Regions from separate parts of the Streptacidiphilus albus JL83 genome, predicted to be linked through region 1. Evidence: riboswitches for the same ligand, from Rfam matches in the RefSeq annotation. Region 1 holds a riboswitch; each other region holds the start of a gene.
The links. A riboswitch is a leader RNA that binds a small molecule or an ion and turns the genes downstream of it on or off. The one in region 1 is predicted to bind magnesium.
Positions count from the first base shown of each region.

Region 2: linked by a shared signal. The riboswitch ahead of BS75_RS07475 (NRAMP family divalent metal transporter) and the one ahead of BS75_RS25720 (NRAMP family divalent metal transporter) in region 1 are both predicted to bind magnesium.
Region 3: linked by a shared signal. The riboswitch ahead of BS75_RS37145 (MgtC/SapB family protein) and the one ahead of BS75_RS25720 (NRAMP family divalent metal transporter) in region 1 are both predicted to bind magnesium.

Region 1 covers NZ_JQML01000001.1:5,867,726-5,878,157, reverse strand. The annotation lists gene BS75_RS25740 (glycosyl hydrolase family 18 protein) at 1-1,428, opposite strand, end outside; gene BS75_RS25735 (carbohydrate binding domain-containing protein) at 1,569-3,128, opposite strand; gene BS75_RS44775 (STAS domain-containing protein) at 3,501-3,920, opposite strand; gene BS75_RS25725 (prepilin peptidase) at 4,152-4,883, opposite strand; M-box (ykoK) riboswitch at 5,131-5,302, shown strand; gene BS75_RS25720 (NRAMP family divalent metal transporter) at 5,640-7,313, shown strand; gene BS75_RS25715 (ABC transporter permease) at 7,411-8,196, opposite strand; gene BS75_RS25710 (ATP-binding cassette domain-containing protein) at 8,193-9,209, opposite strand; gene BS75_RS25705 (class I SAM-dependent methyltransferase) at 9,487-10,263, opposite strand; gene BS75_RS25700 (mucoidy inhibitor MuiA family protein) at 10,337-10,432, opposite strand, start outside.
Region 2 covers NZ_JQML01000001.1:1,741,874-1,752,305, forward strand. The annotation lists gene BS75_RS07470 (primosomal protein N') at 1-1,694, opposite strand, end outside; gene BS75_RS07475 (NRAMP family divalent metal transporter) at 1,812-3,467, opposite strand; M-box (ykoK) riboswitch at 3,736-3,921, opposite strand; gene BS75_RS07480 (APC family permease) at 4,018-5,469, opposite strand; gene BS75_RS07485 (DUF7927 domain-containing protein) at 5,672-7,495, opposite strand; gene BS75_RS07495 (heparin lyase I family protein) at 7,821-8,618, opposite strand; gene BS75_RS07500 (tyrosine-protein phosphatase) at 9,154-10,101, opposite strand; gene BS75_RS07505 (TetR/AcrR family transcriptional regulator) at 10,257-10,432, shown strand, end outside.
Region 3 covers NZ_JQML01000001.1:8,551,704-8,562,135, reverse strand. The annotation lists gene BS75_RS37205 (helix-turn-helix transcriptional regulator) at 1-40, shown strand, start outside; gene BS75_RS37200 (VOC family protein) at 81-482, opposite strand; gene BS75_RS37195 (ester cyclase) at 586-1,050, opposite strand; gene BS75_RS37190 (TetR/AcrR family transcriptional regulator C-terminal domain-containing protein) at 1,155-1,832, shown strand; gene BS75_RS37185 (HIT family protein) at 1,882-2,328, opposite strand; gene BS75_RS37180 (hypothetical protein) at 2,345-2,650, opposite strand; gene BS75_RS45220 (hypothetical protein) at 2,756-3,460, opposite strand; gene BS75_RS37170 (hypothetical protein) at 3,460-4,017, opposite strand; gene BS75_RS37165 (hypothetical protein) at 4,343-4,594, shown strand; gene BS75_RS37160 (hypothetical protein) at 5,001-5,279, shown strand; gene BS75_RS37155 (helix-turn-helix transcriptional regulator) at 5,646-6,578, shown strand; gene BS75_RS37150 (Gfo/Idh/MocA family protein) at 6,862-7,866, shown strand; gene BS75_RS37145 (MgtC/SapB family protein) at 7,897-8,628, opposite strand; M-box (ykoK) riboswitch at 8,905-9,090, opposite strand; gene BS75_RS45215 (DUF1003 domain-containing protein) at 9,181-9,669, opposite strand; gene BS75_RS45210 (LCP family protein) at 9,729-10,432, opposite strand, start outside.

The DNA.
Region 1 (10,432 bases):
GCCGCCGATCGAGAGGACGATCCGCAGGTTGGGGTACTCCGCCTTGAGCTCGCGCAGCTGGTTGAAGTTGCCCTTGATCGGCTGCGACCAGGCGTCCGAGGTGCCGTCCACGCTGATGTCGCTGGTGTACGACTTCTGGTAGTCGGCGAAGGCGTCGCCCGCACCGTCACCGGCGTCGGGGTCGGACTCGTTGGTCGAGTCGCTGGCCTTGACCGCCTCGAAGCAGGTGTGCGCGGTGGGGTCGATGTTCTCGAAGGCGTAGGTGATGACCTTCAGGCCCGAGGCCGCGCCCGACTGGGCCACGTTCTTCGGGTAGTAGGCGTTGCCGTAGATGCCCCACTGGTCGAAGTACGCGGACTTCATCGGGCCGGTAGCGGCGGCGGCGGTGGTCGCCGTCACCGGGGTGGACTCGCCGGAGGCGTGCCCGTCCTTGTCGTAGCCCTGGACCGTGAAGGTGTACGTGGTGTTCGGCAGCAGCGAGCTGACGGTCACCGAGGTGCCCATCGACGTCGCCATCAGGTTGGCGCCCGAGTAGACGTAGTAGGCCGGTGCGTCGCCGGTCTGCGAGCCGTCGGTGGAGGCGGTCCAGCTCAGGGTGACAGCGGTGTTGGTCACCTTGGCGGTGATCCCGGTGGGCGTGGTCACCAGGCCGTCACCGGTCGGCGCGGTGCCGGTGCCGGTACCGGTGGTGCTGCTCGCCGAGGCGGAGGGCGAGGCGGAGCCGCTCGCGCTGGCCGAGGCGGAGGCCGACGCAGATGCCGACGCCGAGGCAGAGGAGCTCGGCGAGGAGCTGGCGGACGTCGAGGACGACGGGCTGGACGAGGCCGACGCACTCGCGCTGCCGCTCGGGCTGGTGCTGGCGCTGGCGCTGGCACTGCTGCTCGCGGTACCGCCGGGGCCGGTCAGCGAGAGGTCGTCCGCGTAGTAGGTGCCCTCGCCGTACCAGCCGTGGGTGTAGATCTGCACCGAGGTCGTCGAGGCGCCCGTGGTGAAACTGGTCGAGAGCTGCTGCCAGGTCGCCGCGCTCGGCGTCCAGGCGCTGGCGGTGACGCCGGTGCCGGTGGCGCCGAGGTAGACGTAGTCGCCCTCGACATAGCCCGACAGGCTGTAGGTCGTGTTCGGCAGCACCGTCACGGTCTGCGTGCACTGGGCGTCGTCACCGGAGGAGGCGGCCCCCGACAGCGCGTGGGAACCGCTGTGCACCGGAGTGCCGACCACGGTGTCCAGCGTCGAGCAGGTCCAGCCGGTCAGGTTGCCCGACTCGAAGCCGGGGTTGGTCAGCAGATTCACGGCAGCGGCATTGGCGCCCACGACACTCGTGGCCAACGCCGCACAACCGACGACCAGCACGGTCGCGGTGGCCAGAGCGGTGCTGCGCTTCAACCTCCGCTCCGGTCCTCGACGCATGGGCAGGAAGCGTTCTGACATGTCAAAGCTCCTCTGTGGTGTGGGGGGGGGTGGTGCGACACCCGCGCCGGGGTGTGAGCACGGCAGACATGTGGGGGTATGCCTGCGGTGACCCGACGCGGGTGGACTGTGGGGGTGGTGCCGGTCGCGCGCTGCGCGGATCAGCCGTTGAACTGCGTGATGATCTTCGTGAAGTCGTACGGGTTCTGGGTGACGCTGCTGCAGCTCGGGGCGGCCCAGTACTCGGCGACACCCGTGGGGCAGGCCTGGTCCCGGTTGACGTCCCAGTAGGAGAACTGGGCGGCGTGGTTGGCCTGGACGAAGCCGAGCAGGTCGGTGAAGGTGGACTGGGTGAACAGCTCACTGGGCTGGTCGGTGTGGCCGTTCATCAGCTGCACCCCGAGGTGGGCCCAGGCGGTGGCCGCGCTCCAGCCGTACAGGGTCTCCAGCTGGCCGATCACATCGGTGGCCACGCCCTCGGCGGCGGCGGTCTCGGTGCCGCTGTCCAGGCCGAAGTCGAAGTCCATGATGTTGACCCGGTCGATCCGGGCGCCGTCGTTGATCGCCTGCTGGATCTCGTCCCGGCCGCTGTCGGGCAGGCCGACCGTGGTCATCGGGATGGTCAACGAGACCTGGAGGTTGGGGTCCTCCTGCTCCAGCAGCTTGATGGCGCCCCAGCGGACCGCCATGTTGGCGTCCAGGCTGCCGTTCTCCCAGTCCAGGTCGATCCGGTCGAGGTTGTACTTGGTGATGACCGACTGGTAGGCGGCGGCCAGCGCGGTGGAGCTGCCGCAGTCGGTGCCCAACTCGGTGCCGTTGTAGCCGCCGAAGGAGACGCTGACGTCCCCGCCGGCGGCCCGGATCTCGTTGACGTCCGCCAGGACCGTGGTGTCGGTGGAGACCGGGGTGGTCGCGTCGCCGTCCCAGGCCGGGGTGCAGTTGCCCGAGTCGAGGACGAAGGCCATCAGGAACTGGTTCTCGCCGGAGTTGGCGACGATGTCGGAGATGGCCTGCGGGGAGTTCTCCAGCGGCATCAGGTAGACCGGGTGCCGGAAGCTGTTGCTCGCCGGGCTGCTCGGGGAGGAGCTGGCACTCGCGCTGGCGCTGGCGCTCGACGACGCGCTGGCACTGGCCGAGGCACTGGCGGACGCACTCGCGCTGGCCGAGGCACTCGCACTGGCGCTGGCGCTGGCGCTCGCACTGGCGCTGGCCGAGGTGCTCGCGCTGGGGCTGCTGCCGGCGCCGGCGGCTCCGATCAGCGACATCGCGTCCACGCCGAAGGTGCCCTCGCCGTACCAGCCGTGGGTGTAGACGGTCACCGAGGTGGTGGTGGCACCGGTGGTGAAGCTGGTGGTCAGGGTGGTCCAACCGGTGGCCGCCGGGGTCCAGTCGGTCGCGGTGACGCCGGTGCCGGTGGCGCCGATGTAGACGTAGTCGCCCTCGACCTGGCCGCTCAGGGTGTAGGACGAGTTCGGCAGGACCGAGACCGTCTGCGAACACTGCGCGTCGTCCTGCCCGGCCGGGGTGGCGGAGAGGGCGTAGGTCGAGCCGGGGGCGACCGGGCCGGTCACCACCGTGTCCAGCGGCGAACAGGTCCAGCCGCTCAGGTTCCCGGCCGCGAAACCGGGGTTGACCAGCAGTTGAGTGCTGGCGGCGTGCGCCGAACCGGTGACTGCCACCAGTCCGCCGATGCCGAGCACGACGGCCGTGGCTGCGGCCAACAGCTCTCGCCTGAAGTCCTTGCGGACACCGCGACCCGGCGCACCGGCCCGGTTCCGTGGGGGGTTTCCGATCATGTTCTGCCTCCGCAACCACAACATCCGTCACTGAACCTGCGGTCTTGCTGGGGCAGTTGACCGAGGACCCCACACGACTCCTCGGTAACAACCGCTGCTGCATAAATTGGCCTGGACCATCCCCCAGCGTCAAGACACCATTCAGCAACGTGTCACTTAAGTTTCCTTAAGGTTCACGGAAATCGCAGGTCAGCAGAGGCATGGCTCAAATTGGCCTAGTCCTATTGGTCTCAACCACGACGGTGAGCACGTCACCCCGGCGGGCATCCCGGGGCGTGTGGTGCGACCGACCGGCGGTCAGAGGCGGTGGCGGCTGGCCTCGCCGGCGCGGGCCGCCGCGAGGCTGGCGTAGCGCGGGAACACCTCGGCGAGCCGGGTGGCGTGCAGCAGCCGGTCGATCCCCGGGTGGTTGTGCACCAGCCGGACCCAGCCCCCGTGCTGCTCGGCCCGGACCAGGGCGACGCGCAGCTCACGCAGCGGACTGAGGTCCATGAAGGTGACCTCGGTCAGGTCGACGACCACCCTCGGTACGTCCCAGGGCGGCTCGACACCGACCAGGCGCGGCTCCGGCCCCCCGGCCGCTCCGACCCCGCCCGGCGCCTCCAACCCGCCGAGGCTGCCGCCGAAGGCGGAGGCGTTGGCCAGGTCGAGCTCACCGCGCGGCCTGACGATTCGGCACTTCTCTTCATGGACTCTCGTGTTGACGGTGCTCTCCATGTCTGCGGCTCCTCCGCTGTCAGCCTGCGCGGATACGGCGACCGTGCAGGCGTAGCCGGGATCCGGACGGTGCGGCTTCGCAAGTGACAGCGTAGACCCTGTAGACGACCCGGTACGGAGAGTTACCGATGCTGTCGGGAGTCGCACGGTCGTTGAACAGCGCCGCGTCCTGATTCGACCACCCGTGCAACAACGGGAGCGGAGATTCGATTCTGCGTGACCCGGCGGCCCTCAGAGCAGCAGCGCCACCAGCGCCCCGAGCAGCAGGAAGGGCCCGAAGGGCAGCGTGTCCCGCCGTCCGGCACGGCGGCCGGCCAGCAGGAACACCGCGGCGCAGGATGCCAGCAGAAAGCCCAGGAAGGTGCCGGTCAGCACCTCCCGCCAGCCCTGCCAGCCCAGCAGCAGCCCGAGCACCCCGATCAGCTTGACGTCGCCGAGCCCGAGCGAGGCCGGGCTGGCGAGCACCAGCAGGAAGAAGACCCCGGCGAGGGCCGTCATCGCCGCCAACGCCCGCACCAGCGAGCCGTGCTGGGGGTCGGTCAGCTGCGCCAGGCCCAACAGGGCCGCCACGGCCGGGTAGAGCGGCAGCACGACCACGTCGGGGAGCCGCTTCCAGCCCGCGTCCACGACCGCCAGCACAACTCCGGCCGGCACCGCCAGGACGTAGGCGGCCAGGGCCGGATGCGGTCCGATCCGCCAGCCGACCGCCGCGCAGCCGAGCGCGGTCAGCAGCGAGACCCACGGGACGGCCGGCCCGAGCCGCCGGCCGCAGCCCGGACAGCGCAGTCGAGGCGGACGGGACGGCGGAGCGCCGCAGTCCGCGCCGCAGTCCTGGCAGTGGCTGCGGTGCGGCTCGCCGCTCGGCACGGACAGCCGCCAGCAGACGTGCACCACCAGCGGCCCGGCCGCGGCCCCCAGCAGTGCGAGCAGAACGACGAGCACGGTCACCGGCGCAGTCGGCACGGCACCCCCTCCCCTCTGCACCCCCTGTTCCCGGGCGCAGCATCCGTCACACCACCGGACGCCCCCGGGTGCGCCGCAGAACCGCCTCCCGTCGCCGGCCCTGTGATGCACACCACGCGTGCGAGGGCGTACCGCATTCCCCCTCTCTCACCCCGTTCACACCTACCGAAGCCGGAAATTCCCGGAAACCGGGCATGGAGGCCCGGCGCCAGGGGCTATGCTTAACGCTGTACTTATATCTGTGTGTCTGGCACCTCGTTCGGTGAGGCGTCTTCACGGACACAGGCCACTGATCCCACCCGTCGAGAGACGCTCCGGATCAGGACAGGTCTCCCCGACCTAAGGGGTGATCCCAAGTGGCTTCCCCTTCCGGGGATCACGCCGTGGAGTGCCAAAGCTCTGACGAGTTGGGGTGTACCGGAGCGGCCTCGACGGTCGCACGACCGGTCCGCTCCTTGCGAGTCCGCTGACGCCCTCGGGGCGTCCCGGCCGGGAGGAGGCGAAAGTCAATGGACTGCGGCAGCAGTAGTCCGGGCCACCATAGGCCCCTCTTTCGCCTGTTCCCGTTCTCATCCGGCACCCGGTAACCACCCCTCACCGGACACCGACCTCCACAGCGTCACCCCCGTGGCCCGATCCGCCTCGTGACGACTCGTCGGCGTCCTGCTCCTGCCCATGCGCCCATGCCCGTGTGCGGGGACCGATGGCTGCCCTGTGTCCCGTACCGCCCCCTTTCCGGGGGCCGGGAGGCCTGTCATGACCGATGCAACCCTGACCACGCCCATCAGCTCCACCGGCACGATCAACCCCACCGGCCAGGTCCGCTCCGCCGTGCTGGACGAGGCCCACCTCGGCGACATCCACGGCGCCTTCGGCACCATCCGCCTCGACGACCACGCACCGCGCGGCCTGTCGGCCAAGATCAAGACGCTGCTGGCGATCGTCGGCCCCGGCCTGATCGTGATGGTCGGCGACAACGACGCGGGCGCCTTCGCCACCTACGGCCAGGCCGGGCAGAACTACGGCACCCACCTGATGTGGACGCTGCTGCTGCTGGTGCCGGTGCTGTACGTGAACCAGGAGATGGTGCTGCGGCTCGGCGCGGTCACCGGCGTCGGCCACGCCCGGCTGATCTTCGCCCGCTTCGGCAAGTTCTGGGGCGCCTTCTCGGTCATCGACCTGCTGCTGCTCAACGCCCTGACGCTGGTCACCGAGTTCATCGGGATCACCCTCGCCACCGGCTACCTCGGGCTGCCGAAGATCCCCTCGGTGCTGCTCGCGGCGGCGATCATCATCTCCTCGGCCTTCACCGGCTCCTTCAAGCGGTTCGAGCGGATAGCCATGGCCCTGTGCTTCGGCTCGCTGCTGCTGATCCCGCTCTACTTCATGATCCACCCGGCCGGCTCGCAGATGGCGCACTCCTTCGTCACGCCCGACCTGCCGGGCGGCAGCGGCCAGTTGGCCACGGTGATGCTGCTGGTCATCGGCATCGTGGGCACCACCGTCGCGCCCTGGCAGCTCTTCTTCCAGCAGTCCTACGTCATCGACAAGCGGATCACCCCGCGCTTCATGAACTACGAGAAGGCCGACCTCTGGATCGGCATAGCCATCGTGGTCGTCGGCGCCGCCGCGGTGATGGGCATCTCCACCGCCGCCTTCGCCGGGACCAGCGGCTTCGGCAACTTCACCGACGCGTCCGGGCTGGCCCACGGCGTCGCCGCCCACGCCGGGAAGATCGCCGGGGTGCTGTTCGCCATCGCGCTGCTGGACGCCTCGATCATCGGCGCCTTCGCCGTCTCGCTCTCCACCGCCTACGCCATCGGCGACGTCTTCGGCATCAAGCACTCGCTGCACCGGGGGGTCGAGGGCGCCAAGGGCTTCTACGCCGTCTACGCCGGCCTGGTGCTGGTGGCGGCCGTGATCGTGCTCATCCCGGGGTCGCCGCTGGGGCTGCTGACCATGGGCGTCCAGGCCCTGGCCGGGGTACTGCTGCCCTCCGCCTCGGTCTACCTGCTCATGCTCTGCAACGACCGCGAGGTCCTCGGCCCCTGGACCAACCGCCGTGGCACCAACGCGTTCACCACTCTGGTCGTCGGCATCCTGGTGGTGCTCTCGCTGATCCTCACCGCCTCGGTGATCTACCCGAACATCAGCGCCGGCGCGATCCTCGACATCCTCGCCGCCTCCGGCGTCCTCGGCATCCTCTACGCCGCCGCCCGGCTCTGGCTCCAGCGCGGAAAGGCGGTCGAGCCCGTCGACCGCACCGGCCGCGACGACTGGCGGATGCCGCCGCTCGACACCCTCACCCGCCCGGTCTTCTCCACCGGCCACCGCATCGGCATGGGCGTCCTGCGCTCCTACCTGCTGCTCTCCACCATCCTGGTGATCATCCGTCTGGTCCAGCTGGCGATCTCCGGCTCCGCCGGCTGACCTGCCCGGCCCGGACGGTCGGCCTGCGCGACGACGGCAGGGCTCTCGTGATCCGAGGGCCCTGCCGTCCGGTGTTCCTGCGGTTCGGTCGCGGCCACTACTTCTGGTCGCTGTTGAACTTCGAGGTCGCCCAGAAGTAGCCGAGTGCAGTGAGGGCGACGCACCAGGCGACGGCGAGCCAGCCGTCGTTGCCGATGTGGGTGCCGAGGAGCAGACCGCGGAGGGTCTCGATGGTGGGGGTGAAGGGCTGGTAGCGGGCGACCGGCTGGAACCAGCCGGGCATGGTGTGGACCGGGACGAAGGCGCTGGAGAAGAGCGGGAGCAGGACCAGCGGCATCGCGTTGTTGCTGGCGGCCTCGGCGTTGGGGCTGATCAGGCCCATGCCCACGGCGATCCAGGTCAGGGCCAGGGCGAACAGGACGAGCAGTCCGAAGGCGGCGAGCCAGTGCAGCAGGCCGGCGTGGGGGGAGCGGAAGCCGATGGCCACGCCGACGGCGCCGACCAGGACCACGCTGACGATCGACTGGAGGACGCTGCCCGCGACGTGCCCGACCAGGACCGAGGGGCGGTGGATGGCCATGGTGCGGAAGCGGGCGATGATGCCCTCGGTCATGTCGTTGGAGACCGAGACCGCGGTCCCGACCACGGTGCTGCCGATGGTCATCAGCAGCAGGCCGGGGACGATGTAGGTGATGTAGCCGGCCCGGCCCCCGCCGCCGATGCCCGCACTCATCGAGTTGCCGAAGATGTAGACGAAGAGCAGCAGCAGCATGACCGGGGTGAGCAGCAGGTTCAGGGTGAGGGAGGGGTAGCGCCGGGCGTGCAGGAGGTTGCGCCGCAGCATGGTGGACGAGTCGCGGGCGGCGAGGGACAGGGCGCTCATCGGACGTTCTCCTTGGACTGGGCGGGCCGGGTGGCCGGTCGGGTGGCCTGGTTGGGGATGTCGGTGCTGCCGGTGAGGGCGAAGAAGACGTCGTCGAGGTCGGGGGTGTGCACGGTGAGTTCGGCGGCCTCGGTGCCGGTGGAGTCCAGCCGGTCCAGGACGGTGCGCAGGTCGCGCTGGCTGCCGTCGCTGGGGAGTTGCAGGGCCAGTGCCTGGTCGTCGCGGGTGGCGTCGGGGAACGCGGAGACGGCGTCGCGGTAGGCGGTGGGGTCGGTGAAGCGGAGCCGGACGTGTCCGCCGGGGACGAGTCGCTTCAACTCGTCGGCGGTGCCCTGGGCGGCGATCGTGCCGTCATGGAGGACGGCGATGCGGTCGGCGAGCTGGTCGGCCTCTTCGAGGTACTGGGTGGTGAGGAAGACGGTGACGCCGTCGGAGACCAGTTCGCGGATGATCTGCCACATGTTGTGGCGGCTGCGGGGGTCCAGGCCGGTGGTCGGTTCGTCGAGGAAGATGATCCGGGGGTTGCCGACCAGGGTCATGGCGAGGTCCAGTCGGCGCTTCATGCCGCCGGAGTAGGTGGAGGCGGGCTTCTTCGCGGCCTCGACCAGGTCGAAGCGCTCCAGCAGGTCGGCGGCGACCCGCCGTCCCTCGCGCCGGGGCAGGTGGTGCAGGTCCGCCATCAGCAGCATGTTCTCCTCGCCGGTGATCAGCCCGTCCACGGCGGAGAACTGCCCGGTGACGCCGATCGCGGCGCGCACCGCCATGGGGCCTCCCCTGCTCGAAGAGCCTGGGGAAGGATCGGCGGCCAGGTCGTGGCCCGCGACCCGGGCCCGACCGCCGTCGGCGGAGATGAGGGTGGAGAGGATCTTCACGACGGTGGTCTTGCCGGCCCCGTTCGGCCCGAGCAGGGCGAAGACCGTTCCTTCGGGCACGGCCAGGTCGATGCCGTCGAGCACGACCTTGTCGCCGTAGGACTTGCGCAACCCGTTCGCCGCGATGGCCAGGTCGGTCATGATGAGTGCTCCTCAAGGGCTGCGGCTCAGCGGCCGCGGGCGGTGATCTCTCCGCAGGCGGTGAGCTCGATGGCTCTAGAGTGGCACCACACTGGCTCCATCGCAAGCACTATTGGCTCCCATTGGCATCAGAGCAGGTCAATGATGGCTCTACTTGAGTTCACCTTGGCATCACACGGCACCATGGGGATGTCACACGGTGCCACCCGGGCGGGCCGGGCTGGACGACTGACGCCGTCCTGGCGCGGCGTCCGGCCCGGCCGGGCCCACCCCCTCCTCAGCCGCGCGGGCTGCCCGTCACGACGGCCCAGGTGTGGGTGAACCTGAGGGCGCCGTCAGCGCCGCGCACCGGGCGCAGGCCGGTCGCCGAGCCGCCGGCGAGTTCCTCCTCGAACCGTGCCCGGATCTGGGCGCTCACCCGGTCCGGGGTCCTGCTGCGCGCCAGCCAGTCCTCCAGGTCGAGATCCTCGTCGCGGAGGGCGGTCGAGGCCAGGGCGGCGCCGGCCGCCACGAGCAGGCCCTGCACCTCGGCGAGCGGCAGGGTCCGGTTGTGGCTCGGATCGCGCAGGCGTTCCAGTCGGTCAGCCTCCTCGGCCGACGCCCGGTCCGCCTCGGCGATCATGTCGACGAGTCCGATCCGGCCGCCCTGACGCGTCACCCGGACCATCTCCCGCACCATCGTCGCCGGATCGGCCACCCGATGCAGCGCCAGTCGGCACACCACCAGGTCGAACTGGCCGTCCAGATAGGGCAGTCCGGCCGCGTCGCCGACGGTGAAGGTGAGATTGCGCAGGCCGCCTGCGGCCGCGAGCCGCTGTCCCTGCTCAAGCATCGCCGGGGTCGGGTCGAGGGCGCTGACATGGTTCACCCGGGATGCCAGCGCACGCCCCAGGTGGGCGGCGCCGGCGGCCACATCCAGCACCTGCTCGTCAGCCGCAGGAGCGAGCCGTTCCAGGATCCAGTCCGACCCGCGCGCGGCGAAGCCGGCGTCGGTGAAGGTCGCGGCCCGGACCCCGAACTGTGCTCGGATCAAGTCATTGTGAGTTCCCGTCATGCCGTCAGCGTAGGTCGCGCCCCCGGGACAGCCCGAGGGGATTTCTGCGTGCGTCGGAGCGCGGGGCGTGGCCTCAGAGGGCCACGGCGCGGGCGGCGGTGAGCTCGTAGGCGAGGCTGAGGGTGCGGCGGGCGTCGGGGGCGAGGGTGAGGTCGTAGCGGAGGATGCC
Region 2 (10,432 bases), 4.1 Mb from region 1:
GCCGCCGCGCCCAGCCAGCGGCGCAGCGCCTCCTCCCCCGCCCGCAGGTCGGGACGGTTGAGCAGGGCCCAGGCGTCCAGCAGCAGCGCCGCCGCGTAGCCGCCCTCGGCGACCGGCTCCGCGCCCGGGGTGGACACCACCAGCGCGGGCGTGCCGGGGACGGCCGCCAGCACGCCGTCCCGGCCCGAGGTCCGCACCGGCACCGCCGGGAAGGCCCGGCCCAGCTCGTCCGCGGTCCGGCGGACGCCGACCACCTGGGCCCGGAGCCGGGTCGAGCCGCACTCCGGGCAGTGCCAGTTCGCCTCGGGCCGCCCGCACCACGCGCAGTGCAGCACCGCGCCCGCGTCCCTGGCCTCCAGCGGCCCGGCGCAGGCGGTGCAGCGCGCCTGCTCCCGGCAGCGGGCGCAGGACAGCCGGGGGACGTAGCCCCGGCGCGGCACCTGCACCAGCACCGGACCCTGCAGCAGCGCCTCGCGCGCGGTCCGCCAGGCCAGCGTCGGCAGCCGGGCCGCGTGCGCGGCGGCGTCCGCCGCCTGCTCGAAGTCGGTGACCGTGCGGACCAGCGGCGCGGCCCGGCGGACCTGCTCCCGCTCCCCGGCCAGCGGCCCGGCCCAGCCGGTCCGCAGCAGCTGCGCCGACTCGACGGTCACCGCGAAGCCGCCGATCAGCACCGCCGCCCCGGCCTCGGCGGCGCGCAGCAGCAGCACGTCGCGGGCGTGCGGGTAGGGGGCGTGCGGGTCGCTGTGGCTGCTGTCGCCGTCGTCCCAGACCGCGACCAGCCCCAGGTCGGCGACGGGCGCGAACATCGCCGCGCGGGTGCCGACCACCGCCCGGACCGTGCCCCGGCTGACCGACAGCCAGCGCCGGTAGCGCTCCTCCGGGCCGTGCTCGGCGGTCAGCGCGACATGGCGGCCGGGGCCGAGCTGCTCCCGCAGCGCGGCGTCCAGCTGGGCCACCGCCCGGCCGTCCGGCAGCAGCACCAGCGCGCCGCGCCCGCCGGACAGGGCCGCTGCCACGGCACGGGCCAGCTCCTGCGGCCAGCCGCCGCCGGGCAGCGCCGTCCAGACCGCGCGCGGCGGCTCCCCGGCGGCCAGGGCGGCGAGGAACTCGGGGCCGTTGGGGTAGCGGGACCAGCCGCCCGGCGCGGGCGCCGGCGGCGGCGGCAGCGGCTCGGCGGCCGGCTCGGCCTCGGGCCGGTTGTGCTTCGGCGGGATCGCCAGCTGGAGGACGTCGGCCAACGTCCCGGCGTAGCGGTCGGCGACCGCCCGGCACAGCCGGAGCAGCTCGGGGGTGAGCACCCGCTCGGGCGAGAGCACCTGGCTGAGCGGCGCCAGCGGCCCGGCGAAGTCGCTGGTGGCCCGGCGCTCCACCACGTAGCCGTCGATCAGCGTCCCGCCCTCGCGCCGCCCCTGCCCGCTGACGACCCGTCCGCCGAAGCGGACCCGGACCCGGACGCCGGGCTGCGCCGCCTCGTCCAGCCGCGCCGGGACGGAGTAGTCGAAGAACTGGTCGAGGTGCGACAGGCCCTTGTCGACGACGACCCGGGCCACCGGCAGCCGGGTCGAGGAGGCCGCCTGCTTCGGCTTCGACCTGGCCCGCCGCAGCTCGGCGCGGACCAGCTCCAGCTGGACCGGGGCGCTGTCGCCGGGATCGGCCGGGGCGGGGTCGGGGGCGGTGGGGTCGGCGGTGGGCATCACTCCAAGTCCTACCAGAGGACGCCGACATTCCCGCTGCCCGCTCCGCCGGGTGGATGCGGCAGGGGTGGGACACCGGGGTGTCCCACCCCTGCGGGCGGCGCTGCCGACGGAGCGTCAGCCGCTGACGGCCACCTGGACGATCTTGACGATGACCAGGATCATCGCGACCGCGAGGTAGCTGCGGAGGGCGCTCATGCCGATCTTGCGGCCGGTGGCCATGACCGGGCGGGTCAGCGTCTCCAGCGGCGGCATCCGCCAGTCGTCGCGACCGGAGCGGTCCAATGGGGCCTCCCCGCCGAAGGCAGGGGAAGGGTCCTCCTTGGTGGCGGTGCGGCGCCGGGTGAAGGCGTAGCCCGCGGCCAGCACCCCGGCCACGCCGCAGGCGGCCATGATGTCGAGGATGGCGCCGGCGGTGATGTCAGGGAACAGCACCGAGGCGGTGAGGATGACGGACAGGGTCACCAGGATGCCCACGACCGCGGCGGTGAAGGCGTTGGTCCGCGGGCCGTTCACCCACGGGCCCAGCACCTGGCGGTCGTTGCAGAGCAGCAGCAGGAAGACCGTGGCGGACGGCAGCAGCACCCCGGCCAGGGTCTGCACGCCCTCGGTGAGCAGGCCCAGCGGCGAGCCGGGGATCAGCACGATGGCCGCGGCGGCGGCCACCAGGGCGGCGTAGACGGCGTAGAAGCCCTTCGCGCCCTGCACGCCCCGGTGCAGCGAGTGCTTGATGCCGAAGACGTCGCCGATGGCGTAGGCGGTGGAGAGCGAGACGGCGAAGGCGCCGATGATCGAGGCGTCCAGCAGCGCGATGGCGAACAGCACCCCGGCCACCTTGCCGGCGTGGGCGGCGATGCCGGTGGCCAGCCCGCCGGCGTCGGTGAAGCCACCGAAGTCCTTGGTGCCGGCGAAGGCCGCGGCGGTGGCGCCCATCAGGGCCGCGCCACCGATGACGACGATCACGATGCCGATCCACAGGTCGGCCTTCTCGTACTTCATGAAGCGCGGGGTGATCCGCTTGTCGATGACGTAGGACTGCTGGAAGAAGAGCTGCCACGGGGCGACGGTGGTGCCGACGATGCCGATGATCAGCAGCATCACCGTGGACAGCTGGCCCGCGCCGCCCGGCATGTCGGGCACCACGAAGTCGTGCGCCATCTGCGAGGTCTTCGGGTGGACCAGGAAGTAGATCGGCACCAGCAGCAGCGACCCGGCGCACAGCACGATGGCGATGCGCTCGAAGCGGCGGAAGGAGCCGGTGAACGCGGAGGCGATGATGATCGCCGCGGCCAGCACCACCGCGGCGGTCCTGGGCAGGCCGAGGTAGCCGGCCGCCAGGGTGATCCCGATGAACTCGGTGACCAGGGTGAGCGCGTTCAGGATGAACAGGTCGATGACCGAGAAGGCGCCCCAGAACTTGCCGAAGCGCTCCAGGATCAGCCGGGCGTGGCCGACGCCGGTGACCGAGCCCAGCCGCAGCACCATCTCCTGGTTGACGTAGAGGACCGGGACCAGCAGGGCCAGGGTCCACAGCAGGTGGGTGCCGTAGTTCTGCCCGGCCTGGCCGTAGGTGGCGAACGCGCCGGCGTCGTTGTCGCCGACCATCACGATCAGGCCGGGGCCGACGATCGCCAGCAGCGTCCTGAGCTTGGCGGACAGACCCCGGCGCTCGCCGTGGTCGCCCAACTTGATGGTGCCGAGCGCGCCGTGGATGTCACCGAGGTGGGCGTCGTCCAGTACCGCGGTGCGGGTCGTGTCGATGGTGGTGGTCATGATGATCCCTCCCTGACCCCCGTCGGGGGCGGTTGGAGGGCATGCAGCAGCCATCCGTCCTGCGGCGGCGGACGCGCAGGACAGGCCGATCGCCCGGGGGGCGCAGGGACAGGTGGTTACCGCATGCCGGAAGAAGACAAGGTCAGGCATGGTTGACGGGGGCGTTTGTGCCCCGGACTATCGCAGTCCATCTCTCGCCTCCCTCCGGTCGGGACGCGACGCGCGCGCCCATGCGGCAGGGGGAACGCCAGGAGCGCACAGCACTCCCGACACACCCCAACTCGTCAGAGCTTTGGCACTCCACGGCGTAGCGCGAGCCCCCGGAGGGTCCGCATGCGCAGCCACTTGGCCTCAACCCTTAGGTCGGGAAGAGGTGTCCTGATCCGGAGCGTCTCTCGACGGGTGGGATCAGTGGCCTGTGTCCGTGAAGACGCCTCACCGAACGAGGTGTCTGTTGAAACAACCTTCGCATTATGAGCCTCTGGGGAGCGACCGGTCAACTCGACCCCGCGGCTCCCCGGTGCCCGGCGCTCCGGTTCGTGAGCAGTCGTCAGCTCTTGGGTCCGGCGGCGGCCGTGGCAGGGGCGGCGGGGCGCCGGGCGGGGACGCCCAGGTCCTGGCCCTCGAAGTGGTGGGCCTCGCCGCGTCGGCGGGTCAGCACCGCGAACAGCACCCCGGCGCCGATCAGCACCAGCAGGATGTAGTCGATCGAGGGGCCGATGGCGGTGGGCCCGTAGACGAAGAACCCGATCAGGGAGGCGCCGAACATCGCCGTGGCCAGGGCCGAGGCCACCAGTAGCGCCCGGTGCCGGTGCGGCGGCGCGTCCGTCTGCCCGTGGCCCTGCCGGTGGCTCTGCTGGTGGACGCGGCGGAGGAACACCGTCGCGGTGAGCGAGTCCAGGAAGAACTCGGCGACCAGGAAGAACCCCGCGGCGGAGAGCACCACGCCGAAGAAGGTGGAGACCGAGGGGAAGAGCAGCTCGGCGGCGACCACCGCGAGCGCCGCCCCGAGGGTCCAGAGGGTGGCGGCCTGCGGAACCCGGCGGGCGTTGACGCGGCCCAGGCTGCGCGGCAGCAGTCCCTCGCGGCCCATGGAGAACAGGGCGCGGCTGAGGATGTAGGTGGTCAGCCACAGCCCGCCGGCGGTGGAGGCCAGCACCGGCACGAGCATCAGCCAGGGTGCGCCGGGCACCAGCCGGTCGCCCCACACCGCCATCGGGTTGTCGGCCCCCGCCAGGTCCTTCAGCGGGGTCTCGGCGAACATCAGCGGGTAGAGGAGGGCGTAGAAGCCGAGGGCGAAGAACACCCCGACGATGCCGCCGGTGCCGGGGTCGGTCCGGGGCCGCTGGGCCTCCTCGGAGGCGAAGCTGTCGATCTCCCAGCCGTCCAGGATGGTCGCGGCGACGACCGTCACGGTGACGATCCCGCCGATCGGCGCCGGGCCGAAGTGCACCGGCACGTGCAGCGCGGGCCAGCGCACGGCGCCGATGACCACGAGCGCGGCGACCGCCACCAGCTCCAGGACGAGGAACGCCTTGGTGATCCGCGCGGTGGGACTGGCTCCGCCCAGGAGCGGGATCAGCGCGAAGCCGACCCAGCCGGCCCCGACCGCGAGTTGGACCAGCGCGGAGGGGTGGCCCGAGGGGTCGAGCAGGGTGGTGGTGTAGGTCGCCGCGGGAATGATGATCGGCGGGATCGAGGCGAAGTAGGCCAGGATCAGGATCCACGCCTGGAAGCGGGAGGCGCTCGGCCCCATCACCCGGCGGGACCAGTGGTAGGACGCCCCGGCGTGCGGGAAGTGCCGGTTGAGCAGCCGGAAGACGAAGGCGGCGATCACGAACGGGACGGTGATCACCAGGATGGCCGGCAGGGTCCACCAGCCCGCCAGGCCGGCCATCACCCCTCCGGTGGCGGCGATGCTGAACAGCGGCCCGACGCTGGAGACGGACAGTGCCACCAGGTCACGGAAGTGGTGGACCTGCGCCAACCCCTGCTCGGCCATCCGAACCATCCCCACCCTGCGAACGCGCCACCCCTGCGGCGAGGAAGGAGGCCTGGACCCGGCGCCTTCGAGCCTCGCGGCGGCGCCGGGCAGACCTTATCTACCGTTTATACGCTATTGCAAGATTGTCGCAATAGCCCCGCCCGGGGTGGCTACCCGCGCCGGGTCCGGCCGACACCCCCGTGTCGGCCGGACCCGGACCTCAGCGGCGCGGCAGCCGGCGGCGGTAGCGCACCAGCCCGAACCCGGCGAGGAGCAGCGCCCCGCCGAAGGCGGCGGCCGGAAGCACGGTGGCCCCGGTGGCCGCGAGGCCCGGCCGACCCGGGAAGCCCGGGAAGCCCGGGAAGCCCGGGTGCCCCGGGTGGCCCGGGTGGCCCGGCTGGTGTCCACGGTGGTGCAGCACCGGGATGTGGACCCGGCAGCCGGGGTCCTTGGAACCCTGGGCGCAGTTCGACTGGCCCGAGACCACCAGGTTGTTCAGCGACTCCATGGTGTGGAAGGCCTTGTGCACCCGCACCTGGTACTGGAAGTACGCGTGCCGGCCGGCCTGGATCTCGCCGGTCCAGACGATCCGCTTCTGCGCGGCCTGGAAGACGGCGCTCGGCAGGCTGGAGGTGAGCGACCCCGGCACGAAGTCGGCGTAGTTCAGCACGCCGCCCAAGTAGTCCGTGACCACCGGCAGTTCGCCGGCCGGGAAGTCGTTGTCGCCGATGTTGGCGAAGGCGACCCGGTAGGTGACCAGCTGGCCGGGCGCGGCCACCGCCCGGTTGGCCGACTTCTTGACGATCAGCTTGGGCTCGTCGGCGGTGACGTCACAGCTGTCGGTCACCGGGTTGACGGTGCAGGCTTCGATCAGCGGAACGGTGCTGGTCGGGTCCCCCGGCTGGACCGGGGCCCGCCGCGGCAGCTGCAGCGCGAGCGGCATCGAACGCTGGTTGGCCCCGTGCTGGACCAGCGGCGGCAGGGGGTCGCTGAGGTCGGTGCCGCCGTGGTGCGGGTAGAGCGCCCGGACGATGTTCTCCAGCACGCTGGTGTGCGGGGGAAGCGCCTCGGCCCGGATGGACAGCTTGATGGTCACGGTGTCGCCGGCAGGCAGGTCACCCCGCCACTCGACGTAGGGCTTGTCGACGGTGACCGTCCCGGTGGAGGCGGTGGCGTCGGCGTCGTAGACGGAGTCCTTGACGATCAGCGACATGTCGTCCTCAAGGCCCGCCTGCCGGACGCCGGTGAAGTCGACGGTGCCGGTGTTGTGCGCCGTGATGACGTAGTCGATGTGGTTGCCCGGCTCGACGTCCTCCGTGTTCTCACGCTTGGTCACGATCCAGCTCGGCGAGCCGAGCTCGACGTGGCAGCCGGCCTCGGCCCCGGTGAGGCAGTTGCTGTTCGGCGCGGTCACGGCGTCGACCAGGCGTCGCGGGCCCAGGTCGGGGTCGTTCGCCACGACGGTGTAGGTCATGGTGACCGTCTCCCCGGGAGCCAGCGCGCCCGTGGTCCACACCAGGTCCGGCCGGTGGTAGCGGACGTGGCCGCTCGTCACCGCGGCGTTGTTCTGGTAGACCCCGTCGCTCAGGTCACCGCGCAGGTGGTCGGTGACCGTGGCCGGCGGGCACGGGTCCGTGCCGGCGTCGGTGACGGTGACCGTGTACCGGACCGTCTGGCCGGGGAGGTAGTAGTCACGGTCGGCCCGCTTGTGGACCACGATGTGGCAGTTGGTGGGGCAGGGCACCCCGGCGCTCGAAGCCGGCGCGGCGGGGTGCGCCCCGACGGCGGGCGCGGCGGCGAGCGGCGCGCGCACCGCGGGTGCGACGGCGGGTGCGGCGGCCGGCGAGTCGGCCGGGGCGGGCTGGGCCGCGGCCGGAGCCTGGTTCGAGGCCGGGGCCTGGGCCTGGGCCTGGTCCGAGGCCGGGGCCTGGGCCTGGTCCGAGGCCGGAGCCGGAGCCGAGGCCGGAGCCTGGTCCGTGCCCGAGGGCTGGTCCGCTCCCGGAGCGGAGGCCGAGCCCGAACTCGGGTCCGCGGCGCTGGGCACAGCTGCGGCGGGAGCGGCCGCCGGATCGGCGCCGTCTGCCGGAGTGCTCGCTGCCGAACTACTGCCACTGGACGCGGTGGTGGCTGGAGTTGCTGCTGGGGCCGGAGCGGCTCCCAGCATCGCGGCACCGATCGCGCACAGGAGCCATGGGGTCACCCACCGCCCGGTTCTACCTCTTGCGCTGCCCATTCTCTGTCGTCCTCCTCATGCAGAGCACTCTGACGCCCTCAGCATGAGGAGGAGATGTCCATTTAATTGCACTTATGAATGCATTTCGGAGTTTTTTCGGTCGGACTTCACCCGATCAGCGGTCCGAGCCCTTTCCTCACTGGGCCACCGAGGCCAGGGTGGTGCCCATCCTGGGGGTGGTGAGCCACTGGGTGGCGCTGCCCTTGGAGGGGTGGTAGAGGCCCCACTTCAGGTAGTCCACGGTGCCGTCGTAGGTGGTCCCGGTGTAGGTGTCGGAGCCGTTGGAGAGCTTCTGCTCCACGCCGTCGTACCAGAACTGGATGGTGCCGTCGGTCCGGCCCTCGGAGATGCGGAGCGCGTAGCTGCTCCACTTGTCGTTGACCGCCGGGGTGCTCCACAGCACGACCGAGGTGTGCTTGGGCGTCCAGTCCTCCAGTTCGATCCTGCCGTTGACGTCCTCCAGCACGACCGGGTGGTTGGCCGTCCCGGTGCTCGGGTCGCACTTGAGCTGGAAGAGGTAGCGGCTCATCCCGTCGGTGATGTCGAACTTCGACGACCAGCCGAGGTAGTAGCTGCTCTTCAGGGTGACGTCGGGACCGAGTCCCTCGCAGCGCTCCAGGTGCGCCGGCTGGACCACCTGCCACACCTCGCCCAGCCGCTTGTCGGCCACGGCGGTGAAGGTGTCGGTCGCGCACTGGACGGAGGCGAACGCCTTCAACCCCTTGGCCGGGGCCGCGGACCAGAGCAGCTTCCCGACGGCCGGCGGGGCGGTCGGCGGGGCGGCGGGGCCGGGCCCGTAGGGGTGGTGGGTGGCGGCCTGGTGCGTGGCGGCCTGGGCGTCGGCCAGGATCGCGGCGCCACCGGCCACGGCGACGCTCACCGCCGCAGCCAGCCACACGCGGGTGCGACGGGAGGGTGTACGTCGTCGGTTCATGGGGTCCTCAGGGTCTGGCAGCAGTGCTGTCAGCAGCGCTGTGTGACGGGTGCGCCGACGGGAGGCGCCGGAATGCCTCCGCGACAGCGGTCGACCGCACCCCGTTTCCCTCCGCATCGGCAGCGAGAAGGACGCCAGATTACAAGCGCCGAACCGGTTTTGGAGGGGATTGGAAAATCCTTGCACCAAGACCCCGGCACCGGAGCCAAGAAACCACCGTATTCGCTGGTCAGGGGCGTTGTCCGGGCGCAGCCTGCGCCGACGTGCCAGGTAGGAAAACCTTGACTCCGACAGTCCCGAGGGGCTGCTTCGGGGAAATTCTCCGCAATCGGGCACCCGGTGACCACGCTCCGGAAAAACGCCGGAATCACGACCGTGACGGCATGACTTCGTGCACGGCCCGGTGAGGAGGCGGCAACAGTCGGTGACCAGGTGCAGGTCGGAGCACCGGCCCGGGCACCGACTCGCCGCCTCCGCCCGGCGCGCCCGCCACCCGCCGAGCAACCGCAGCCGACCCGGCAGCGCAGGAAGCCGGTCAGCCGTTGGTGAGCAGCCGGGCCTGGAGCCTGGCGACGGTGGTCGGACCGATGCCCAGACCCGTGCGGACGAAGCCGGCGAAGGAGCCGTAGTCCGCGTCCGCCTGCTCGAATGCCGCGGTCAGGTAGTCGGCCCGGACCCCCATCATGGGTTCCAGCAGGGAGGGGTCGGTCACCAGGCCGGCCTTCTCCAGCTCGGCCAGCTCGGCCTGGTTGGACTGGTCGAGGTCGGTATTGGAGGCCAGGTAGTCCTGGTAGACCGTCGGTGCGGGCACCCCCAGGATGGTGAGCAGGATCGCGCTCATCCAGCCGGTGCGGTCCTTGCCCGCCGAGCAGTGGTAGAGCACGGGTCCGGTGCTGTCCGCGATGTCCGTCAGCGCCGTGCCGAACTGGGCGCGGGCGGTCGGATCGGTCACCAGCCAGCGGTAGTAGGCCTCCATGATCTGGACGTTCCTGCCGTCGCCGAGCACCTGCTGCTGGACGGCGGGGCCGCCCTCGATCGTCCGGTTCAGCAGCGTGAAGAGGTCCGACTGGGGGTTGTACACCGGCAGGTTCACATAGGTCGCGTCGGCGGGCAGCCGGTCCGGCGCGGCCGCGATCTCGTCGGGCCCGCGGAAGTCGATGACCGTCAGCGGGCCGAGCGCGCCCAGGGCGGCGACCTCGGACGGGTCCAGCTGGCCCAGCGCGTCGGAGCGGAGGACCAGTCCGGTGCGCACCTTGGCACCGGTCCAGGTGGTGTAGCCGCCTGCGTCACGGGCGTTGGGCGCGTCGGGGAGGTTCAGCGACGCCCCCTGGGCCTGGGCGGCGCGGATGCTGACGGAGGGCGCCGCCGGCGCGGCGGCGAGGGCCTGGGCAGGCAGGGCCGTCGCGAACAGCGCGACCGTGACGGCCGCTCCCACCGCGGTGCGGGTAGCTGCGGTGCGGGTCAGGGCACGGGACATGTTCATGGGTCTGTCCTCTCCGAGGTGGTGAAGCAGCCTGGAACCTGAGTGCCCGGGCAGGCTAGCACTTAGATGCAGAGGATGCATTAATGCAGAGACTGCATCCAGGTGGAAGGCGGATCGGGAAGTCGGGGAGCCGCCCCCCGAGGCATAATGTGCGGATGGATCAGCAGGTCATCGGGCTCCGCGAGCGCAAGAAGCGACAGACCCGCGAAGCGATCCAGACCGCCGCGTTCCGACTGTTCGCCGAGAACGGCTTCACCGGCACCACCGTCGACGACATCGCCGCGGCCGCCGACGTCTCGGCGCGCACCTTCTTCACCCACTTCGCCTCGAA
Region 3 (10,432 bases), 2.7 Mb from region 1:
CGGCGTGCCGCTGGGTCGGCTGCTGGCCGGCGAGGGCTGAGCCGAGCCGTACTGCGAGCTGCTTGTGAGTTACCTGCGAGTTACTGCGGCAGCGGGGCGAAGAAGTCCACGGCGTTGCCGTCGGGGTCGTGGACGATCGCGTAGCGCATCCCCCAGACCGCGTCCCAGGGCTCCTTGTGCCCGTGGTAGCCGGCGCCCACCAGCTCGGCGTAGACCTTGTCCACATCGGCCGGCTCCTCGCAGGCGAAGGCGAGCGCGGTGCGGTGGCCGCCCTGCGGGGGCGTCCACCCGGGGTCGAAGGAGCGGACCACCTCGACCGTGTCCCAGGCCAGCCGCAGGCCGCCGGGCAGGATCATCTCGACATGCGGTTCGTGCTCCGCCCCCTCCACCAGGTCGAGCCCGAGCCGGCGGTAGAAGGCGAGCGAGGCGGCCATGTCGTCGACGACCAGGCCGATCAGATCAAGTCGGAGCTGAGGAGTCATGGACCCAGGCTAGGCCGCCACCCTGCCCCAGGTCTTGAACGAATCGGACACCGGCCCGCACTCCGCTCACCCCTCGGCGGCCGCCCCGGAGCCCGGGGCGGCCTCAGCCGGCGGTGGGCCAGTCCCAGCCGAGCTGGAGGAACATGCCGAGCCGGTCGGTGACCGCGCGCATCTCGGAGATCTTCCCGTCGGCGATGGTCAGGATCCAGATGGACTCGACAGCGCAGCTGCGCCCGGTCGGCTCGGGCATCCGCGGGTGGTAGCCGGAGTGGAGGGCTCGGATGGTCATCCGGACCACGACCTGGTCGCCGGCGGCTATGAGCTCCTCCGGGATCATGCCGTAGCGCTCGCCGGTGCCCTCCGCGGTCTCCCCGATGTGCTGCCCGAAGGCGATCAGCTGCTGGCGGAAGCCCTCGAAGGCCGCGCCGGGTTCGTCCTCCTCGCCGAAAATGATCTTGTTGTGGTCGATCACGTCCGCCGACATGTACTTCGGCAGATCCTCCACCCGCACCTCGTTGACGGCCTGGAAGAAGTCCAGCACGACCTGCTTGTTGTCCTCGGTACCCATGGTCCCGCCCTCCCCTGATGCATTCTTACGGCGTAAGAACTCCTTGTCGAGTAGAGTGCCCTTACGCCGTAAGAATGTCAAGCCGACAGTGGAGGCCCGGAGAGATGACCGTGAAGCGGAGCAGGGGCGAGCGGGCCGGACTGACCCGGGAGAAGGTCCTGGACGCCGCGCTGGCCCTGGTCGACCAGGAGGGCCCCGGCGCGCTGTCCATGCGCCGGCTGGGCGCGGAGCTCGGCGTCGAGGCGATGACCCTCTACCACTACGTGCCCAACAAGGACGCCCTGCTCGACGGCCTGGTCGAGCGCGTGATCGCGGAGGCCGGCCGGTCCGTCGCCGAGGCCCGGGGCGGCGAGGACGGAACGACTCCCTGGCAGGACGCACTGAGCGGCTACGCCCGGTCGCTGCGGGCCGCCCTGCTGCTGCATCCCGGAACGCTGCCGCTGGTCTCCTCCCGCCCCGCCGCGACCCCGGGCACGCTGACGGCGGTCGAGCGCGGACTGGAGATACTGCGCGGCGCCGACTTCCCGCTGGGGCAGGCACTGCACGCGTTCAACTCGCTCACCCTGTTCGTGGTCGCCCACGCCGCGTCCGAGGTGGACACCGCTCCGGTGAACGAGGGGGGCGGGACCGGGTCGACGGACTTCCTGGCCGGACTCGACCCCGAGGAGCTGCCACTCCTGGTCGAGGCCGCGAACACCGGCGCCGGAACCGACGACGAGGAGCGCTTCACCTTCGGCCTGACCGCGCTGATCAGCGGCTTCGCCGCGGCGCGCGGGCAGTGAGCGGCGGCACTGGGCGGCGGCGCCGAGCGGCGGCGGCCGCACCCGGCGGCTACAGCAACGCCCGCAGGGCCAGCGCGATCTCGTCCATCCGCTCGGCGGTGACGGCCTCGTCCGGGCCCACGCCGAGCAGGCCGAAGACACCGGGTCCGCGCAGCCGCGGCGGCAGGTCCACCTGGCGCGGAACGAGGTGGAAGTGGACATGGGGAAAGCCCTCGGCCTCGGCGAACTGGGCGACATAGGTCTTCGGACAGCCCGTCAGCCGCTCCAGGGCCCGGGAGAGCCGCACCTGCCACAGCCCGAGCCCGGCCGCCTCGGCATCCGTCAGCCCGGCGACGGCGGTGACATGCCTGCGCGGGATCAGCACCAGCCAGCCCGGAAGGGACGTGCCCAGGGCGTGGGCGACCCGCCAGTGGTCGTCACCGGCGATACGCTCCCGCGGCGGCAGCCCGCCCGGGGCGGCCTCATGGGCGCAGGTCCGGCAGGACGGCGCGGTCATCTCCTGGCTTCCTCCGCTAGAGCGTCCGCAGCAGCCCCTCGTCCGGGCCGCGGAGGATCAGTTGGGCGGGCGGGATCTTTCCCACGGCGAGAAAATGATCCTTGATCTTGGCGAGGGCGGCCGGCAGGCCGGTGAGGGTGTCCTCGGGAATCGGCCCCCGCCGCAGCCAGTGGATCGTCAGATTCCAGTTCTTCCCCCGGTCGTTGCGGCGCGGCGCCGTGGGCTCGGCCTCCAGGTCGAGGTCGCCCAGGATGTCGAGGATGACGTTCATGTCCGCACCGTCTATGCGGGTGAAGTTCTCCTCCACCAGAATCTCAGCCATGGCGAGCCCCTACCCCTGTCGCTCCGGAGTCATGTCTGACCTCTGATCAATGGACATGCCGGGTACTGGATCGACAGGCGTCGGGGGCTCGACCGGGTGGCGGCCTCAGAGATCGAGCAGCTTGTTCAGCAGCTTCCGGTACTCCTGGAGCAGCAGGCGCAGTTCCTCGGTGGTCCGGCGGCGGTCGTCGGCGGCGCCGGACCGGCCCTCGGTGTTCCAGCTGTCCCGCAGCTCGGTGCGCAGCTTCTCCAGCTCCGCCGCCACCTGCGCCGCCGTGTGCTGGACCAGGCTGTCCGCCTCGGCCACCGCCTTGTTCGGGTTGTCGACGAAGTCGTGCTGGATCCGCCGCCAGGTACGCCGCAGCGCCTCCGCAGTCCCCTCCTGGAGCAGCGGGTCCGCCCCGGCGGTCCGCGCCGCGGCCGGAACCGGCGGCTTCGCCGGGACCGGCGGCTGCCCGAACGCCGCGTAGGCGTCCGAACGCGCGCCCGGGTCCGGCTCCGAGCCGGCCGAACCCGCCCGCTCCACCGCCGCGTCCGCGCCGTCCTTCGGATCCGTCTGCACCAGGTCCGCCTTCACATCGTCCGCCTTCACCAGGTCCGCCCTTCGCGCCTCCGACCGCACGGCTTCCGACTGCACGGCTTCGGGCTGCACGGCTTCGGGTCGCGCCGTGTCCGCTCCCGTCTCCACCGCGGCCGCGGCCGCGCCGGAATCGTCGGAATCGTCGTCGGCCGGCCCCGGCCGGCGCTGCTGCCGGTTGCGGACCAGTTCGGATATGTCGTCTCCCCGTTCGGGGAATCGGGGGTCGGCCATCATGCCCTCCTGCCGGTGGTGAACCTGGACTGGTGCGCGAGGAGTTCGAAGGAGCCCCGGGCGTGGACGAAGCACTCCCGCAGCTCCTCGGTGGTCGCCTCGCCGCGCCGGGCGCGTCCCGCTGCGTTCCGCGCCCGCCGATAGCCTGCCAGAGCCCGGTTCTGGTAAAGCGTCAGGGCCAGCTCCCGGTCCTCGTCGGGGTAGCCCTGCTCACGCAGCATCGCGTCGAGGAGTTCGTCGGCATCGATCACGGCCTGGGCCGGAGCGTCGACGAAACGCTCCTGCAGCGCGCTCCAGCGGGCCGAGTAGCGCTCCCAGGACACGTCGTCGATCGCCCGGAGGCGGAGTGCGCCGATCCGCCGCTCGCGGCGGATCAGATCGCGCCGGGCCCGTCGGGCGTCGCCGCCGTGGGCGAGCAGCACCCGGTCGTACTCGGGACCGAACCTGGCCTGGAGCCGACGCCGACGCCGACGTGACAGCAGCAGCCCTGCGAGCAGGACCAGCGCGACCGCGCCCAGCCCCGCCGCCGCGGTCCAACCGATCGCCGCTGTCGACATGTCGTCCCCCTCGGGACCGTCACCGGCCCGCTCCGGACTCGCGTCCTCCCGCCCCCGTCGCTTAACGGCTTTCCGGATCGGCCCGGCGCAAACAGCGCGGGCCCCGGCAACGGGGACTTTCGGCCAGCCGCGCTCCGCCCCCGGCACCCCCGACGCCGGCCGACGGAACCGGCCGAACGGCCCGGCGGAACGTGTACCGAGGAAGCCGGTCCGAGTTGGTCCAGACCACTTGACGCGTCATCAACCCGATCACTAGTCTCCGCCTCATCAGCCATGGCGCGGCTGCGTTCAGTCCCTTTCCCCCCGTTGAAAGGCATGCGCGAGCATGAACCGACGCTCCAAGATCGCAACAGCACTCGCCACCATGGCCCTCGGCGCGGTGGTCGCCACCGCCGGCCCCGCCCAGGCCGCCGGCTACACCCTGTACGGCCAGTACTTCTACCAGGACGAGTGCAACTACTTCGGCGCCAACGGTGTCACCAACCACCAGTGGACGGCCTACTACTGCACCTGGACGCCGATCACCGGCTCCCCTGGCTCCGGCATCAACGGCGTGGCCGACCTCTACGTGAACTGACCCGTCCCGCCCCGAACGGCCCGATCCGGGCTGCTTCAGGCTGCCCGGACGGCCGCTCGCCGGCAGACCTCTCGGCCGGCCGACCGTTCACCCCACGACGGCAGCAGATCTCGGCGCGTCCCCGGACGCGGAGCGCCACCGCCCCCGCGGACGGCGAGATTCAGCATGCCGCCCCGCCAGGGGGCAGCCGGTCCCGGTCACCGCGAGCCCGATCAACTCGCGCTGCCCGCGACCGGCCCCGGCCGCCCGGAAGTCCCCGGGCACCGCCGGCCGCCCCACGGTTCGCTCGCCCCAGCTCTGACCCACCGTCACCGTCGAGTGACAGCTGCGACGTCGACCGCCTCGACGACCGGCGTCAGCACTCGCCGGTGCCCGTCCCCGCCCCCGAGAAGGAGGAACCAGGACCATGACCCGACGCACCAGGATCGCCACCGCCCTCTCCGCCCTGGCACTCGGCGCGGTCGTCGCGACCGCCTCGCCCGCCCTGGCCGACGCCGCGCCCCCCGCGCCGGCCCCCGGCTACACCCTGAACTCGGAGTCCTTCTACCAGGAGATCTGCCAGGCCCACGGCCTGGCCGGCGAGTCGGCCCACGAGTGGACCGACTACTACTGCGTGTGGATCCCGATGAGCAACCCCGACACCGGCTCCGGCATCCTGGGAACGGCTTACCTCTACGTCAACTGACGCGACGTCGGACACCGGTCGGCCGACCCGCGGACCGGTTCCGGACCCCTTCCCCGGCCGCGGAGCGCCACCGCGGCCGGACGGCGGGGCCGGAACCGGCGCCGGGCGGCCGGCCGGAGAGCTCGAAGGGCCCTGCCATCCCCTCGATGGCAGGGCCCTTCCGCCGGGTCGGCCGACCGGCGCCGGCGCACCGTCGTTGATCACCGGCTCTCCGAACAGACTGCGGCAACTCCATGGTCATCGTCTTGCATAAATGCGACAGACCCGGTTCGGGAAACGGCGGAGAATGTGTACTGACGGACACCCACGGGTCCGGCCGGACTAGGGTTGACGACAGAGGGTCACCCACCAGTGGAGGAAGCGACTGTGTCTTCGTCGGGATCGGCAGTCCCCGGTGCCCGCACCTCGCTGCTCGTCCCCGGTGACACGGAGAGCAGCGTGGCCCAGCGGCGCCCCGTCGACGCCCGCCTCAACGGCTACGTCCTGGGCTACCGCGGCTTCCGGCTGGGCCCGATGGTCGGGCAGTGGCCCCGGACCCGACTGGTGGCACCGGACGGCACGGTGAAGCTGATGTTCGGCTTCGGCGCCCCGGTGCGGATGGTGGACCTGGTCGACCCCGGCCGAAGTCTCACGGCGGTGTCCGTGGTCGGACCGGTGAGCCTGACCGCCGTGGTCGGACGGCACACGGGCCGGGTCCACGGGCTGGTCACCACGCTCACCCCGATGGGGGCCTACCGGTTGTTCGGTGTGCCCATGCACGAGTGGTCGGAGCTGCGGCTCGCGCCCTCCGAACTGCTCGGTCCCGGGCTGCGCTCGCTGGACGACCGCCTGGCCCAGTGCCCGACCTGGGAGGACCGGTTCCGACTGCTGGACCGGCTGTTCACCGCCCGGATCCTGGACGGCCCGGTGGTCGACCGCGAGGTGGAGTGGGTCTGGCGGGAGCTGCAGCGCAGCGGCGGACGGATCCCGATCCACGAGCTGGCCGCCTCGGCCAACTGGAGCCGTCGGCACCTGGAGCGGCGCTTCCGCGAGCAGGTCGGCCGCTCCCCCAAGGAGATCGCCCAGATCCGCCGGATCCAGCAGGCGCTGGACTGGAAGGACGCGGGTCTGCCGCTCGCGCAGATCGCGGCCCGGTCCGGGTTCCACGACCAGTCGCACTTCACCCGGGTCTTCAAGGCCGCCATGGGCTTCACCCCGCGGCAGCTGCCGGAGGGCATGGTCGACTGGTCCCCGCACACCCTGCTGGAGGCCGTTCCCGAGGGGCGGCAGGGCCGTCGCCGGGAGCCGGTCCCGGCCTGACTCCGACCGTGCCACCGCATCACCCGCAACTCCGGCGCCTCGCTCCCCCGCCGCACCACGGACCGGCGCAGACCCGTAGAAGTACCCGACGCAGCACCTGTCGCAGCGGACCCGCGCGCGCTAGTATCTTCTGGAAGGCCCTGCCACATCCCCCCGATGGCAGGGCCTTCCTGTCGTACCGCCAGTCCGAACGCGGTCCCCACGGCCGTGGCGTTCCGCCGTCGGCCTCGGCACCACGGGGGCGGCACCGGACCGGCCCGCACCCATGATCGGGGAACCGCGCATGACCTCCCAGCTCCGCATCGGCGTCCTCGGCGCCGCCCGCATCGCGCCCTCGGCCCTGATCCGGCCGGCCGAGCGGGTCCCGGAGGCCGTGGTCACCGCCGTCGCGGCGCGCGACCCCGAGCGCGCCCGGGCCTTCGCGGTGAAGCACCGGATCCCGGTCGTCCATGCCTCCTACCAGGACCTGCTCGACGACAAGGAGATCGACGCGGTCTACAACCCGCTCCCCAACGCCCTGCACGCGGAGTGGACGCTGCGGGCGCTGGAGGCCGGCAAGCACGTGCTCTGCGAGAAGCCGTTCACCGCCAACGCGGCCGAGGCCGCCACCGTGGCCGCGGCGGCGAAGGCGTCCGGGCTGGTGGTGATGGAGGCGTTCCACTACCGCTACCACCCGTTGGCCGAGCGGATGCGCGAGATCGTGGCCGGTGGCGAGCTGGGCGGGCTGCGCTCGGTGGAGGTCTCCATGTGCTTCCCGCTGCCGCTCTTCGGCGACATCCGCTACCGCTACGACCTGGGCGGCGGCGCGCTGATGGACGGCGGCTGCTACGCCCTGCACTGCCTGCGGCTGCTGGGCCAGGGCACCCCGGAGGTGCTGAGCGCGCGGGCCACGCTGCGCAGCCCGGACATCGACCGGGCGATGACCGCCGAGCTGCGCTTCCCCGGCGGGGCGAGCGGCCGGATCACCGCCTCGATGTGGTCGCACCGGCTGCTGGACTTCACCGCCCGGGTCGTCGGCGAGAGCGGCGAGCTGAGGATCACCAACTACCTGGCGCCGCACATCTGGAACCGGCTCACCGTCAGAACCCCGGCCGGCACCCGCCGGGAACGGGTGCACGGCGGCCCGACCTACGGCTACCAGCTGCGCGCCTTCACCGAGGCGGTGCTGCACGGCGGCCCGGTGCTGACCCCGGCCGAGGACGCCGTGGTCACCATGGGCCTGATCGACGACATCTACCGGGCCGCCGGGATGCGGCCGCGCGGCGAGACCCCCACCCCCCAGGTCTAGCCGGCCCGGTCGGAGCCGGCACGGCGGGGCTCAGGCCAGTCCCTGGTGCTCCGGGTGCGGGCCGTTCTCGTCCAGGTGCCAGTGCAGGTCGCGGAGGCCGGCCTCCAGCGAGAGCCGGGTGATCACCTGCTCCAGCGCCTGGGTGACGTCGCCGCTGACCGCGACCGTGGCCTGGAGGCTGGTGCAGTCCGCCTGCTCCCGGCGGGCCCGCAGACCGGTCGGGGTCAGTCCGGAGGAGGTCAGCGCCTGCAGCAGCAGCGCCCTGATGTGGGTCTCCGAGCGGCGGTCACACTCCAGGTGGACGGTGGCGTGGACCTGGGAGTCGGGGTCGGTGCCGGCGGCGGGCGCGTGGTCGAGCAGCCGTCCGGCGGGTCGCAGCACCACGTGGATGGCGAGCACCGCGAGCGTCCCGAGGACGGCGAAGGCGAGCTGGCCGGAGGCGGCCAGGACACCGACGGCGGCGGAGCACCAGAGCGTCGCGGCGGTGTTGAGGCCACGGACGCCGGCCCCGTCGCGGAGGATCACCCCGCCGCCGAGGAAGCCGATGCCGGAGACCACGTAGGAGGCGACCCGGGTGGGGCTGCCGATGTCGTGGACGGCGACGCTGTAGAGCACGAACAGCGTGGCGCCGGCCGCCACCAGCGCGTTGGTGCGCAGGCCGGCCATCCGGGCCCGCCACTGGCGTTCGACGCCGATCAGGGCGCCGCAGCCGACGCCGGTGGCCAGGCGGAGCAGGAATTCGGTGGTGGTCAGGGCGTGCACGGCGGCACCTCCTCGTCGGGGGTCGGACGGTGGTCAGGGGTGGAACGGCGGTGGGGACGCCGGGCGATCCTGATGATGGCCAGGATCGCCGCCGCCGCGAGGGAGGCGCGCAGGGCTAGCGTCTGCCGACCGGGGACGCGGACGGGCATGGGTGCTGCGGCCGCTCACGGCCCGGACCGCTCCGACGGCAATCCATGTCTCTCGCCTCCCTCTGGTCGGGAACGCACCGGTGGCGTCCGAACCGCAGGGGGAACGCCAGGAGGGCAGAGCACTCCCGGCACACCCCAACTCGTCAGAGCTTTGGCACTCCACGGCGTAGCGCGAGCCCCCGAAGGGTCCGCATGCGCAGCCACTTGGCCTCAACCCTTAGGTCGGGAAGAGGTGTCCTGATCCGGAGCGTCTCTCGACGGGTGGGATCAGTGGCCTGTGTCCGTGAAGACGCCTCACCGAACGAGGTGTCTTGTCTCAGCAACACGCCCATGATGCCCAACCGCCGCACACCCGTCAATCCGGATATAACGGTCCCATCCGGCGACGGGGTGTGACGTTGCGTCAGGAGGACTCGCCCGCCCCGCCCGCAGCCGCGTCGGCGACGGCCGCCGGGTCCAGGCCGAGCTTCTCCGCGATCCGGGCCAGCAGGGCCTCCTGCGCCGCCAACTGGAGCTGCACCGAGGCCACCTCGTGCAGGGTCGCACTGGCGTCCTCGAAGGTCGCCTCCGAACGCTTGTCGGCGGCCGCCGCCTGGACGTTCTGGCCGACCATGATCACCGACAGCAGCACCAGCTGGAGGAAGGTCTGGGCCACCCAGGAGACCACCGCCGCCAACCCGGCCTTGATCGCGTCAGGCAGGCTGATCAGGTCGAAGAGCGCGAAGGCGTAGGCGCACCACATGCTGCCGACGGCCTGGGTGACGATGAGCGCCACCCTGGTGTTGAAGCGGGTGATCGCGCTGTCGCGCGGCATCTGGTCGACGACCTTGACCGGACCCCGGGCCTTGCGGTCGGCGATGCGCGGATGCGGGACACGGTGGGACGTCGACATGAGCTGACTCTCCGTCATGAGAATTGCGGCGCTTACCATGCGGTGGGGAGACCCCGGCGTCATCCTGCCACCCCCGGCAGGGGCTGCTGGTCGCCGGGAGCGCCCCCGTAGTCGACCGGAGTGGGCAGGCTGGAACAGATGCTCTCGTCGCCGCTCCGGCTCTCCGCGCCCACGCTCGGCGAGGCGGAACCGACGGCACTGGAACTCGGCCCGGGCGTGGGCGTGTTGGTGAGATTGGCCGGCGCGTTGCCACCGAGCACCAGGGTCAGCCGCTGGACGCCGGGGTCCGCCCGGAGCACCGCCCCGGGGATGTCCGCCGCCAGCGCCCCGGCCTCCGCCGCCTGTCCCGCCGGGTACGTGATCTCGGTGGTCGGATTGGAGCCGGGGACGTCGCCGCCGACGGTCGCCCGCACACCCTGGGCGTCGAGCGCGGCCACCGCGTTGGCGGCCAGCCCGGGCGTCCCGGTGCCGTCGTCGACCGTGACCTCGACCGCCGACAGCGGCACCCCGGTCGGGGAGGTCGAGGGCGAGGGCGAAGCCGCGGGCGCCGCCCCGGCCCCGGGGTCGGACCCGGCCGTCGTCCCGAAGGCGGTGGCGGCGGCCGAGCCCGGCAGCGGCTCGTCCGCCCGCAGGTCGTTCCAGACCTGGGCGAAGTCCTGCCCCGGGACCACCCGGTTCCGGTCCAGCGGGTCGAACTCGTAGGGCGCGGTGATGTACTGCATGTACCGGGAGTTGAGGTCCTTGACGCTCCCGACCAGCGACA